Regions from separate parts of the Dendrosporobacter sp. 1207_IL3150 genome, predicted to be linked through region 2. Evidence: predicted binding sites of a transcription regulator. Region 2 holds the regulator's gene; the other holds the start of a gene.
What was found. Region 2 encodes HrcA, which represses chaperone genes, less so after heat shock. Its sites were predicted from a motif close to TGTTAGCACTCNNNNNNNNNGAGTGCTAACA; they were not measured.
Positions count from the first base shown of each region.

Region 1: htpG (molecular chaperone HtpG) is a predicted target of HrcA. The motif match lies at 3,977-4,007, and genes of this name have one in related genera.

Region 1 is NZ_JBAIYU010000032.1:21,366-28,248, forward strand. It holds gene V6C17_RS15060 (YqaA family protein) at 6-596, opposite strand; gene V6C17_RS15065 (hypothetical protein) at 874-1,191, opposite strand; gene V6C17_RS15070 (CAP domain-containing protein) at 1,469-2,179, shown strand; gene V6C17_RS15075 (TIGR00266 family protein) at 2,263-3,288, opposite strand; gene V6C17_RS15080 (hypothetical protein) at 3,449-3,631, shown strand; gene htpG (molecular chaperone HtpG) at 4,063-6,009, shown strand; gene V6C17_RS15090 (fumarylacetoacetate hydrolase family protein) at 6,052-6,883, opposite strand, start outside.
Region 2 is NZ_JBAIYU010000017.1:82,164-89,046, forward strand. It holds gene lepA (translation elongation factor 4) at 1-542, shown strand, start outside; gene hemW (radical SAM family heme chaperone HemW) at 571-1,704, shown strand; gene hrcA (heat-inducible transcriptional repressor HrcA) at 1,823-2,851, shown strand; gene V6C17_RS09425 (TCP-1/cpn60 chaperonin family protein) at 2,891-4,477, shown strand; gene grpE (nucleotide exchange factor GrpE) at 4,498-5,070, shown strand; gene dnaK (molecular chaperone DnaK) at 5,107-6,883, shown strand, end outside.

The DNA.
Region 1 (6,883 bases), on a different contig from region 2:
TTAACTTAGTTTTTACATTCTAAAACTGCAGTGTTCTTCTTATACTTCTTGTATCCTACTACTAAAAGTACTGAAACAACTACGATAATTATAGAAACCACAATAAGATTATCCGAGAACTTTGCCAAAATACTCATAGCACTCGGACCAAAGTAATATATAATTATTCCTTCAAGCAGGAATCGTTTAGCACGCCCAAAGAACGACGCTGCTAAAAATAGACTCATTTTTATCCCTAGCGCTCCGGCAGTTATACTAACAAATTTATACGGAATAGGTGACATAGCTGCAAGAAATACTGCCCAAGCTGCGTTGTCTTTTGCATAGCTGCTCACCATATCAGTATATTTCGCTGGTATAAGCTTTTGTGCGGCAGGTAAGCCTATCTTTTGACCTAACCAATATCCAATGATACCGCCTAATACTGAAACTACAGTTGTTAAAAGCCCATAATATATAGCCTTTTGAGGAGTTGCTAACGCTAATGGTATTAAAATTAAATCTGGTAATATAGGAGAACAGAATGACTCTGTAAACGCGGCAACGATCAGTCCTAATACGCCCCAACTCTGCAACAGCTCAGTTAGTGTTTCCATTATTGTCACCTTCTTTCTTAAAACAAATTAAAATGATGCTAATACAGCCATTTTACTTATCTCAGCATTTTCATCGTAAAAAAAAGACCTATGGTATGTAAAAACCATACCAAAGGTCTCGCTTATTGGTAATATTCCAACGGTAGTGCCAGATGCTCACACATCGGTTGTTGACACTATCCTAGCAAGCTACTCCCCTTTAGAACAATTGAGATTAGCTTAATTCTAACAGACAGACAAAATAGCGTCAAGTTCAAAAACCATCCTTAATCTAGTTTCATGGCTGTCTAGATTCAATATTTGAATCATATTCTGATTTCTTATCATTTTTTACAATATCTATTGTAGTCGGTGTTCCGGACATTTCACTATATTTTTTGTTTAATTCGGCATCAAATAAGTTTGATTCTTTTGTAAACTTATTCTGAATATCAACTGGAATATCTTTTCTTGTATCGGCATTAAAAGCTACTGCTGCATCTAACGGCTTTGATAGATATATTAAAGCAACAACAGGAGCAGCCATCAGTATAAATATTGTTATTATGTTCAACAACCCTAGAATCACGTTGTGTATAAATTTTCTCATGGCCATCTCCTCCTTACGATTATTGTTATGTAAACAATATCACTCTTTTTTTAGAATTTCATTTGAAGCAGTACTATATTTATTAAAAAAACTGCTTTCCAAAGGTTTTTACGCTTTTATTTTTGGCTGGTTATATTTTCTTATGACTAATAAAGCTATATAAATGCTGTGTTTTTTGATATAACATAATCTGTCAATAGTATATCAATAGGATAAATGAAAAAAATCACGAATTAACATAAAACATAATCTAGTTTCCTATTAAAATAAGGCAGGTGTTTATATGATAAACAAAACAATTAAGAAAAGACTTCTTACTGGAATTCTAACGCTTTCTGTTCTTTCTACTTCCTTCGGCGGTGCCTTTGCAACTTCAGCATATGCAGCTACCCCTGAGGAAATATCAGTAGACGTACAGCAAGAAAAAAAATCCTCCAGTAATGGAGTGTTAATGGGACTGTTAGCTATTGGACTGATCTCCGCGATTTCCAATAATGGCGGCTCATCTGATAATAATTCAGCTGCCAGCAAAAGTACAGTTCCTACTACTACAACTAAACCACAAACTCAATCTCCAACAACTACAACGTCTAGTAATGCTGGAACCGTTTCTACTACTAAAGAACAGCAAGCGCTTCAACTTTTAAACAATGATCGCGCTGCTCATGGACTACCAGCGTTAAAGTTCAATTCCAAACTAACTACTTTAGCGGAGAATTATGCTAAAGATATGATCAACCGCGGATTCTTCTCACACTACACTCCGGAAGGTCTATCACCGTTTGATCGTATGTCACGCGCCGGCATAGGCTACAGAACAGCGGGAGAAAATCTTGCAATAAATTCTAGCGTAGCGGGAGCTGAAACCGCTTTTATGAACAGTTCTGGTCACCGAGCTAATATCCTTAATTCCACCTATTCTGAAGTAGGCATTGGGGTTGTACAAGCTCCTAACGGTTCATTATATGTAGTCCAAGAGTTTATCGGCAAATAACTTTTAATTAAAATTATTAAATTCACAGGAGGCTGATATTCAGCCTCCTTTACATATAATATAAAGCAAACACTTAATATAAGTTAATCTCCATCGTCATCACCAAATATTCCGCCCAATAAGCTCCCTCCGATGACGCCGGCACCGAGAACAGATCCCTCGCCCCGGCTGCCACCACGTTGCGGAGCCGCGTTTAACATACGCCCAGCAAGGCGGGAAAACGGCATCGATTGAAGCCAAACCTTCCCTGGTCCGCGTAAAGTTGCAAAAAACATTCCTTCACCACCAAACAGTGCTGTTTTTATATTGCCTGCCTGTTGGATATCGAAATCTACACTAGGCTCAAAACAAACAATACAGCCCGTGTCGGCGTGCAGAACTTCTCCTGTTTTTAACTTTCGCTCAACAATAGTTCCCCCGGCATGTAAGAAGGCCATACCGTCTCCTTCTAGCTTTTGCATAATGAACCCTTCGCCGCCAAATAAGCCTGTCATTATTTTACGCTGGAAGAAAATACTTACAGATACACCTTTAGCAGCGCACAAGAAGCTATCTTTCTGACAAATGATACTTCCTCCAATATCTAGAAGGTTGACGGGCACTATGTTTCCTGGGTATGGTGCTGCAAAGGCAACCTTAGCTTTGTCTTTTCCTTGGTGTGTAAATACGGTCATGAATAAACTCTCACCAGTGAGTAGGCGCTTACCCGCTCCCATCAATTTATTGATGAATCCTCCGCCAGTATTCTTTGAGCCGTCGCCAAATATTGTATCCATAGAAATATAAGATTCTTTATACATCATGGCGCCAGCCTCGGCTATTACACTTTCGCCAGGATCTAATTCAACTTCAACAAACTGCATTTCGGAACCGTATATTTTATAGTCAACTTCATCAGCTTTACGGCTTGATATACTATGGCGGACAAGCGGGGGTGGCATTACTCCGCCTTCTGAACCACTTAATTCTGCAATTCTAACTATAGGTACCCATTCAGAAAATCCTTCCCTCCAGGCCAGGCCATTTAGATTTTGGCGACAGTACTCTCTCGCCTGAACTTCATCTAACGGGCCGACTTGTTTACCGTCATAGCTTAAATACCACTGCATTTTACCTATCCTCCCAAACTATAATGTAATATTTTTACATTCGCCAGCATATATTGATTTCCTTTATTTTCCATGTTTAATTATTTTTTATTCTCAGCACGCCATGTGCTTAACATGCATTTTAAATTTTAGGGAAAACTACTCTTGAAAGGGGATGGCTATGAAGAAAAAACCAGAATCAGAACTTCGTTCATACACTTTACCACAGGAAGAATTGGCTAATATGTTAGCACGCTATGGTGATAAACTTGAACCCGTTAATCCAGAAAAGCTTGCCCAAAAAAACTTTAAAATGCAAAAAGCTCGTCAATTAAAACAACGTTTCGAAAAAACACCTGAATAATTGCAAATAAAATCCTCCCATTTTTTACAATTGGGAGGAAAGTTTATTTTCCATGAATAGATTGTCTAAATTCAGGAAAAATAACTAAAATTTTATGGAGGTGACGGGAATGGGGGATAAAAAACCTGGCCGCGGTCCAAAGAAGAGTACTAAAAGTAACAAGGCGTCGTTAGAAGTTGCTAAAGAAATAGCTCCAAAAAGCAAATAAAGATTATAGCTATCCAAAGCACGCTAAGCCTATAAGCTTAGCGTGCTTTGGTTTATCCTACAAATGTCGTTTTAAATTTTTTTGCAATAATTAGCCTTTGTACTAATTGATTTTCCGAAATAATTTAGATATTATATGATTAGCACTCACTAGACTAGAGTGCTAATAGATAACTTCCTAGTTTATCATCTACTTAGGAAGAAAGGTAACAAGGAGGATTTTTATGGCTGAAACTGCTAAACAAACTCGTGAATTTCAAGCTGAAACCAAACAATTATTAGACCTGATGATTCACTCTATTTATACTAATAGGGAAATTTTTCTGAGGGAACTGATTTCAAACTCTTCGGATGCCATTGATAAAGTTCGCTTTAATGCCTTAACTAATCAAGATCTATTAGAAGGTACTTCTGAATTTGAAATTTATTTACTTCCGGATGAAGATACTAAAACCTTAACCATATCTGATAATGGTATGGGCATGACTTATAACGAAGTAATAGAAAACATTGGCACAATTGCTAAATCCGGCACTAAAGCCTTTTTGCAAAAGTTAAAGGACTCAGGTTCTGCTACTGACAATGAATTAATCGGTCAATTTGGAGTAGGATTTTACTCGGCCTTTATGGTAGCTGATAAAGTTACATTAGTAACCCGAGCACCTGGCCAAGCTAAAGGTGTCCGTTGGGAATCTATAGGCGACGGTACATATACTATCGAGGAGTGTGAAAAAGAGACTCGAGGAACAACTATTATCTTGTCATTAAGAGCTGAATATTGTTCGCCTGAGAACTCCGAAGAAAACTTCTTAAACAAATATACTCTGCAAAATCTAGTAAAGAAATATTCGGATTATATTCGTTATCCTATCAAGATGAATTTTATAAACGAGGAAAAAGAGCGAGATTCCGAGGGTAAAATCATTGAAGATGCCCCAGTTGTCAAAACAACTGAGGTGCGCACCCTTAATTCCATGACACCTCTGTGGACTAAAAATAAAAGTCAAATAACACCCGATGAATATAACAATCTATATAAAGAGCTCTTTCATGATTGGGAAGACCCGCTTGAAATTATCCACTCTAAAGTTGAAGGAGCTGTAGAATATACTACTTTGCTCTTTGTTCCAGCACGTGCTCCTTTCGACTTTTATCAGCGAGAAGCAACTTCGGGGATAAGGCTTTATTCTAAAAATGTTTTCGTAATGGACAACTACAAAGACTTACTGCCAGAGTATTTGCGGTTTGTCCGTGGTATAGTGGATTCGCCCGACTTCTCGCTTAATATATCCCGCGAGCTTCTCCAGCATAGTGCCCAGCTTAAAAAAGTAGGCAAAAACTTAGAAAAGAGCGTGCTAAAGTCTTTAGAAGCCATGTTGTCTAAAGATCGTGCCAAGTACGAGAGATTCTGGAAAGAATATGGCAAGGCAATTAAGAGTGGTGTATATTCTGACTTTAGCAGCCGTGAAAAGCTTCAGGATCTTCTGCTCTTCCCAACATCCTCTTCTGATGAATTAGTCACTCTTGCCGACTATATCTCCCGCATGCCGGAAGGCCAGTCTGTAATATACTATGCCACTGGTAAAGACCGCTCTTCAGTTGAGCGTCTGCCTCAAATGGAAATACTTCGTGAAAAGGGCATCGAGGTTATTTATCTGCTGGACCGCGTAGATGAGTTTGCGATTGATGCACTAAGCCAGTACAATGATAAAAAATTCCAATCAATTAGCCGCGGGGATTTAAAGCTTGATGATGTTTCTTCCGACAGCAAGAAAGAAACCGACGAGCTTTCCAAAGAGAATGAGTCTTTACTCACAGCAGTAAAAGAACAGCTTGCTGGAAAAGTTGCTGACGTAAAAATAAGCAGCCGCTTAAAAAGCAGTCCTGTCTGCTTAATAAGCGATGATAACGGCATTAGTATTTCAATGGAACAGATCCTTTCGGAAATGGATAAATCCATGTTTAAAGCTCGGCGTATTCTAGAACTTAATCCAACACATGACGTCTTTAAAGCTCTTAAGAACACCTTTGAAAAGGATGCAAATTCTGAAGCCTTCAAAGATTATTGCGAACTGCTTTACGGGCAAGCGCTGTTGTTAGAAGGATTAACCCCTGATGATCCAATTAGTTTTGCAAAAAAAGTAGCAAGCTTAATGGCAGGAACAAAATAGCATAAAGTAAAGGACAGCCGGGCGGCTGTCCTTATGTTTATCTTATTCAACTTTATTTCGCAGAATACCAATTCCCTCTATGTATATCTCGATAACATCACCCGAACTTAAATACTTGGGCGGGTTAAAGCCTATACCAACACCAGAGGGGGTACCTGTGGCAATTATATCACCGGGCTCTAAGGTAATGACTGATGAAATTGTCTCGATAAGCGTTGGGATATCGAAAATCATATCGCTTGTATTAGCACTTTGCCTAATCTCATCATTTACCTTACATTCAATATCTAGTTCCTGCGCTTTAAGCAGTGCTGATTTATGAACAATGCATGGCCCCATTGGAGCATAAGTATCACAACTCTTACCCAACAGCCACTGTCCATGCCTAATTTGCAAATCACGTGCTGACACATCATTTAAAATAGTGTAACCAAAAATATAGTCATAAGCTTCTTCTTTTTTTATCTCTTTACCTTTTTTTCCTATAATTACAGCCAACTCAGCTTCGTAATCTAATCGCTTTACTGCTGTATGATTTTTGATTATACCTTCCGGTCCGGTAACTGCTGTAGGCGCCTTAGAAAACACTATCGGAAATTGGGGTATATCAGCATTACTTAGAAACGCCTGTGTTTCTTTAACATGCTCGCGATAATTTTTACCTATACAAAAGATGTTTTTGACTGGACGCGGAATAGGTGCCAACAATTGAACTGAATTTAAAGCTAGCGTTCTTAGTGCTATGTCAGCATGCTTTTCTCTTATGGCAGTAATTAACGGGACAGTTTCCGCCTCGGTATTTATAATTCCTATCATAGAGTCTGGAATTATCGTTGATCCAAAGAGTTTTCTTTCGGCCTCTGCGATTGGAACA
Region 2 (6,883 bases):
CAGTTATGGAATTATCTCAAGAGAAACGCGGCGAATTTAAGGACATGAAGTATCTTGATACAACACGTGTTATGTTGACTTATAATCTGCCGCTAAGCGAAATCATCTATGATTATTTTGACCGCTTAAAATCTTCTACAAGAGGTTATGCTTCACTAGATTATGAGCTTATAGGATATCACACCTCAAACCTCGTAAAGCTTGACATATTATTAAACGGTGAACCTGTTGATGCTTTGTCGGTCATAGTTCATAGAGATAAGGCCGCGTATAGAGGAAGGCAGTTAGCTGAAAAACTAAAGGGTATTATACCTAAACAAATGTTTGAAATTCCTATACAGGCGGCAATCGGTAACAAAGTTATTGCTCGTGAAACTGTTCGTGCTATGCGCAAGGACGTACTTGCAAAATGTTACGGCGGTGATATTAGCCGTAAACGCAAACTGCTTGAAAAGCAAAAAGAAGGCAAAAAGCGCATGAAACAGGTAGGAAATGTTGAAATACCACAGGAAGCATTTATGGCTATTTTGAAGATTGATTAGCTAGGTGCTTCAATAGCCGGAGGGTAATATGAATTTAGGTTTATACATCCATATTCCTTTTTGCAGTCAGAAGTGTTTTTATTGTGATTTTCCATCATATTCCGGTTTGGATTATCTATATAGTGATTATATTGCCGCCTTGAGTCGGGAAATATCCGACCGGGGCGGTCTTCTATCTGATTATACCGTTGATACGGTTTTTATCGGAGGGGGAACGCCAACGATTTTGCCAGCCGGTCTCTTAGAAAACTTAATGGAAAACCTACAGAAAAACTTTAATATTTCAAGTAATGCGGAAATTAGTATTGAGGCAAACCCGGGAACAGTAGAAGAATCAAAATTGAAGTTATTGCGTAGTGCTGGTGTGAATAGAATCAGCTTTGGTGTTCAATCATTTTCTAATGATTTACTTAAAGCTATTGGCAGAATACATACAGCCGAAGATGCTATACAATCGGTTAATTTAGCACATAGATGCGGTTTTAATAATATTAATATTGATCTTATGTATGGGCTGCCAAATCAATCGCTAGAACACTTGAAAAGTAGCTTGCTTAAAGCTTATGATCTGGAAATTCAACATTTATCTGTTTACGGCTTAAAAATCGAAGAAGGAACACTGTTTGCCGATTCTTCAGAAAAAGGTCTATTAAAACTGCCTGAGGATAGTCTCGAAGATCAAATGTATGAATTTGTAATTAAGGAAAACATAAGACATGGTTATGATCGCTATGAAATATCTAATTTTGCTAAGTGTGGTTATGAATGCCAACATAATTTAAAATATTGGAATTTTGAGCCTTATGTTGGCTTGGGATCAGCGGCACACTCATTTATTAATAACACACGACAAGCGAACATAAGGGATGTCAGACAGTATATATATAGTTTAGAATCTGGTGAATTTCCTTTGGAATCGGAAGAGCGACTTGATGACAATACAGCTATAGAAGAGTTTGCCTTCTTATCTTTGCGGACCGTTAAAGGTCTATCTTTAGAAAAATTTTCAGCAAAATTCAATTTGGATTTTTTCGAAATATACAAAAATATTATTAACAGACTTGAGAAAAAAAGAGTGATTTTGATAGAAGAAGGATATGTACGACTTACGCCCCTTGGAATGAAGTACGGCAATCAAGTTTTCAGTGAGTTCCTGCGCTAAAAAAAGTAATGCTTGTGCTATTAATTGACTATCTTGACATTCAGGCAAATGAGTGGTATTTTTTTAGTAGATATTAGCACTCTATCCGGTTGAGTGCTAACAATAGGAGGTGGGAAAGATGCTTGATGATCGAAAAAAGAAAATTCTTCAGGCCATAATTAACGACTATGTTTCCACCGCAGAACCTATTGGCTCAAGAACTATTGCCCGTAAATACGACTTAGGTATAAGTCCGGCCACTATTCGAAATGAAATGGCAGATTTGGAGCTTTTGGGTTACATTGAACAGCTTCACACTTCATCAGGTCGTATTCCTTCGGCAAAAGGCTATAGGTTTTTTGTTGATTCTCTTCTTTCTAGGCCGGTTATATCGGAAAATGAGATCAGCCTAATTTCTAATTGGTATGGTGCAAAAGTGAGACGTATTGAAGAAGTGTTTCAAGAGACTGCGCGAATTATATCACGTATGACGCACAACGTTTCTTTAGTATTGGCTCCACAGTTTTCCCATTGTACATTTAAATATTTGCAATTTTTACCGCTTGATGACAGACGAGTTATAGTGGTTATTGTGACAGATAGTGGTTTTGTTGAAAACAAAATCATAGATATTCCGGAAGATACAACAGTAGAGGAGCTCCAGCGAGTAGCTGCAGCTATAAATAACAGATTGTCCGGGGTGTCGTTAGATGCAATAAAAGCATCTGTTTTAAAAGATATACGCAGCGAGGTAATACCGGACTCTAGTCTGTTCGAAGCTGCATTATCAGTAGTCACAAGTGCTCTAACCATTGATAAAAAAGAGCGGGTTTATTTAGGAGGAACGACTCAGCTATTAAACCAGCCTGAATTTAGAGATGTTGACAAAGTGAAAAACATTTTGTCAATGTTAGAAGAAGAACAGCTTCTGTGCGATATTTTACAAGCAGGAGATGGTGATGGCGTTGTAGTTAAAATTGGTCAAGAAAATAAGTACAGTGGTATAAAAGATTGCAGCATGGTTCAGGCTACGTATCAGGTTGAGGGGCAAGTTGTCGGTACTATTGCTGTTTTGGGACCTACTAGAATGGAATATGGAAAAATCATGGCTGTTTTGGAGTTTATGCATAGCCATTTAGGTGAAATACTAAAAAAATACAAGATGTAGGGGAGATATCCCCTATTACTACATACAGGAGGAGCCAGAATGAATCTAAAACAGGCTGGCAGCGGAGCTGAAGTAGATGAACGTTTAGCGGCACTTATTACGAATGCTAACGCTGTGCGGGCTATCACGGCAGCCGTTGAAGGTACGATCGGTCCTAAAGGTCTCGATACAATGCTGGTGGATCGATTTGGCGAAGTTATCATAACAAATGATGGTGTGACGATTTTAGATAAGATGGATGTTAATCATCCTGCTGCAAAAATGCTTATTAATATTGCCAAAGCTCAGCAAGCTGAAGTAGGTGATGGCACAACTACAGCTACAATTATGGCTGGTGGGCTGGTTTCAGAAGGGGTCAATCAAGTACTTCGTGGAGTTCCAGTCGCGAGAGTAATTGAGGGAGTCAAATATGGCATAGCACAAGCATTAGAAAGCATAAAGTCGCGTGCTCGCGTAATTTGCGATGTTGATGACCCGATGCTGAGTAATATCGCGATGATAGCAGGTCGTGAGAATGAAGATATAGCTGAACTAGTTGTAGAAGCTGCTCGCCTTATTGGTTTTGAAAAACTTAATGAGAAGAACTTTAAGCTGTCTGACATTATTACCGCCCATGAGGGAGCAGGTAATGAAGTTTTTATGGGTGTTATCGTTGACAAAGAAAGAATGAGCCAGGAAATGCCCCAAGAGCTTGATGACTTAAAGGTTTTAATTATTGATGATGCATTGGAACCAGAAGAAATTGGTGATGAGGCACTTAGTACCGAAGCGGGCTTCAAAAGGTTCATTGAGCTTCAAGATGAATTTAAAGTTAACGTTAGCAAAATTCTTGAACTAGGAATAAACGTAGTACTTGTAGATCGTGGTGTTCATGACTCTGCGGAAGAGATTCTTATTGATGGCGGAGTTATTGTTATACAACGGGTTAACGCAAATGATTTGCGTCGTGTAGCCGAACATGTTGGAGCGCGTATGATAAAACGCACTGGCTTAAAGAAAAACAGTGCAGATATTGAAAAATATATCGGCCATGCTGACCGAATTTACCAGGATGAAAAATTAGAGCAAGTACGTATTCTGGGTGGTAAAGGAAAGCCTATGGCCACTATCTTAGTTGGCGCAGCAACCGAAGAAGTGGTTGGCGAAAGAGAGCGGATCGCTAAAGATTCTGCTTCTAGTGTTCAGGCTGCGGTTAAGGGCGGCTATGTCCCAGGCGGCGGTTCAATTGAGATAGCTGCTGCTAGGATGGTAGAAAAATCACGCGAAAACCTTAAAGGTATGGCAGCATATGGAGTGGATTGCGTTGTTAATGCCTTGAAACGGCCATTGTCGCAAATCGTTGAAAATGCTGGTTATAATCCGCTTGAAAAGGTAGAAGAGGTAATTGCCGCCCAAGCAGAGCAAGGTATAGATTCACTGGGAATAGACTGCGATTATGGGAAAATAGCTGATATGCAAGAAAAAGGAGTTATCGATCCTGTTCTTGTTAAAATGAATGCAATAAAAGCTGCTGGTGAGGTTGCTGTGGCTATTCTTAGGATTGATACAATTATTAAGAAAAAAGAAGATAAAGAAAAGGCTTCCATGTCTGCCAGCAACACTGAGCAGGGGCTGCCTGATTTTTAATTATTTGAGGTGAGTAAATAATGACTGATAATAAGGAAAAAGATTGTAGTCAAGAGATTGTTGACGAGAAATCTCAAGCTGTCGAAAACAGTCAAGAAGTATCTTCCCAAGAGGTTTGTTTTGATTATACGGAAGTAGAGCAAATGATGACAGTAATTGAGGAAAAAAACAGGCTGCTTCAGGAACATGCTGAACGAGTTAAGAGGTTGCAAGCAGACTTTGATAACTTCCGCCGCCGCACTCGCCAAGAAAAAGAAGATTTATCTAGCTTAGTAACCCAAAATTTAATTAAAGAGCTATTGCCACTATTGGATAATTTCGAAAGGGCTATGGCTACAGAAGCAGCCCAAGATGCTGCCGCAATTAGATCAGGCGTTGAAATGATGTATCGTCAGTTTTCTAGCGCGCTTGAAAAAAATGGCTTAGAACAAATAAATGCAGTAGGCCAAACTTTTGATCCACAATTTCATGAGGCTATTATGAGGGTGGATGACTGTGATAAGCCTGAAGGTACGATTGTCGAGGAACTGCAAAAAGGCTATATTGTGCGTGGTAAAGTAGTGCGCCCTAGTATGGTAAAAGTTGTAGGATAATTATTTAATTTACATATATTTAAGGAGGCTTTAAATATGTCAAAAGTAATAGGTATAGATTTAGGTACTACAAACTCATGTGTAGCAGTAATGGAAGGTGGCGAACCTACTGTTATAGCTAATGCTGAAGGTGCACGCATAACGCCATCAGTTGTTGGCTTTTCAAAGACTGGTGAGCGTTTAGTTGGTCAGCTTGCTAAGCGTCAGGCTGTTTCTAATCCTGACCGTACTATTATTTCAGTAAAACGTCATATGGGAACTGACTACAAGGTTAGTGTCGATGATAAAAAATACTCTCCGCAAGAGATTTCAGCAATGATTCTACAAAAGCTAAAAGCAGATGCTGAAGCATATTTAGGTCAAACTGTAACTCAAGCAGTTATAACAGTTCCTGCTTACTTTAGTGATAGTCAGCGTCAAGCAACAAAGGATGCTGGAACTATTGCTGGTCTTGAAGTGCTTCGTATTATTAACGAACCAACTGCGGCTGCATTAGCTTACGGTTTGGATAAAGGTGAAGATCATACTATTCTAGTTTTCGACTTAGGCGGCGGTACATTTGACGTATCTATTCTAGAATTAGGTGACGGAGTATTTGAAGTTAAAGCTACCAGCGGTAATAATCGCCTCGGTGGTGATGATTTTGATGAAAGAATCATGAAATGGATGGTAGCTGAATTTAAAAAGGAACACGGTATTGATTTAGCCGCAGACCGTATGGCTACCCAACGTTTAATTGAGGCTGCAGAAAAAGCTAAAATTGAGCTCTCAGGTGTTTTGACAACTAACATAAACTTGCCATTTATCACTGCAGATCAAACTGGTCCTAAACATATGGATATAAACTTAACTCGTGCTAAATTTGAGGAGTTAACAGCTGATTTAGTTGAAGCTACTATGGGGCCAACTCGCCAAGCATTGAACGATTCTGGTTTATCTCCTAACGATATTCATAAAGTAATCTTAGTTGGCGGATCTACTCGTATTCCAGCAGTACAAGAAGCGATCAAGAAATTCTTAGGAAAAGAACCACATCGCGGCGTAAATCCTGACGAATGCGTTGCAGTTGGTGCTGCTATCCAAGCAGGAGTTCTTGTAGGTGAAGTAAAGGATGTATTGCTTCTTGATGTAACTCCGCTTTCGCTTGGTATTGAAACACTTGGTGGTGTTTGCACTAAGATTATCGAACGTAATACTACAATTCCTACTTCAAAGAGCCAAACATTCTCTACTGCTGCTGATAATCAACCGTCAGTTGATATCCATGTTCTCCAGGGCGAAAGAGAGATGGCTGCAGGTAATAAAACTCTTGGTAGATTTGAATTATCAGGTATTCCACCAGCACCTAGAGGTGTACCACGCATAGAAGTAACTTTCGATATAGATGCAAATGGTATTGTGCATGTATCAGCAAAAGATCTTGGAACAGGTAAGGAACAAAAAATTACTATTACTACGTCCGGCGGCATGAATAAAGACGATATAGAGCGTATGGTGAAAGAAGCTGAACTACACGCAGCTGAGGATAAACAGCGTAAAGAAGAAGTTGAAATTCGTAATAATGCTGATTCTCTTGTTTATCAGGCAGAGAAAACAATAAAAGAAGTTGGAGACAAAGCCGATAAAGCAATTATTGATAAGGTGCAAGCAGCAGCCGATCAACTAAAAGAAACATTAAAAGGTTCAGATATTGAAAAAATCAAGGCTGATACTGAAGAACTTACAAAGCCGCTATATGAATTGTCAGCGGCCGTTTATCAGGCAGCTGAAGCCCAAGGAACTCCGGATGCTGGTCAACCTGCTTCTGGTTCCG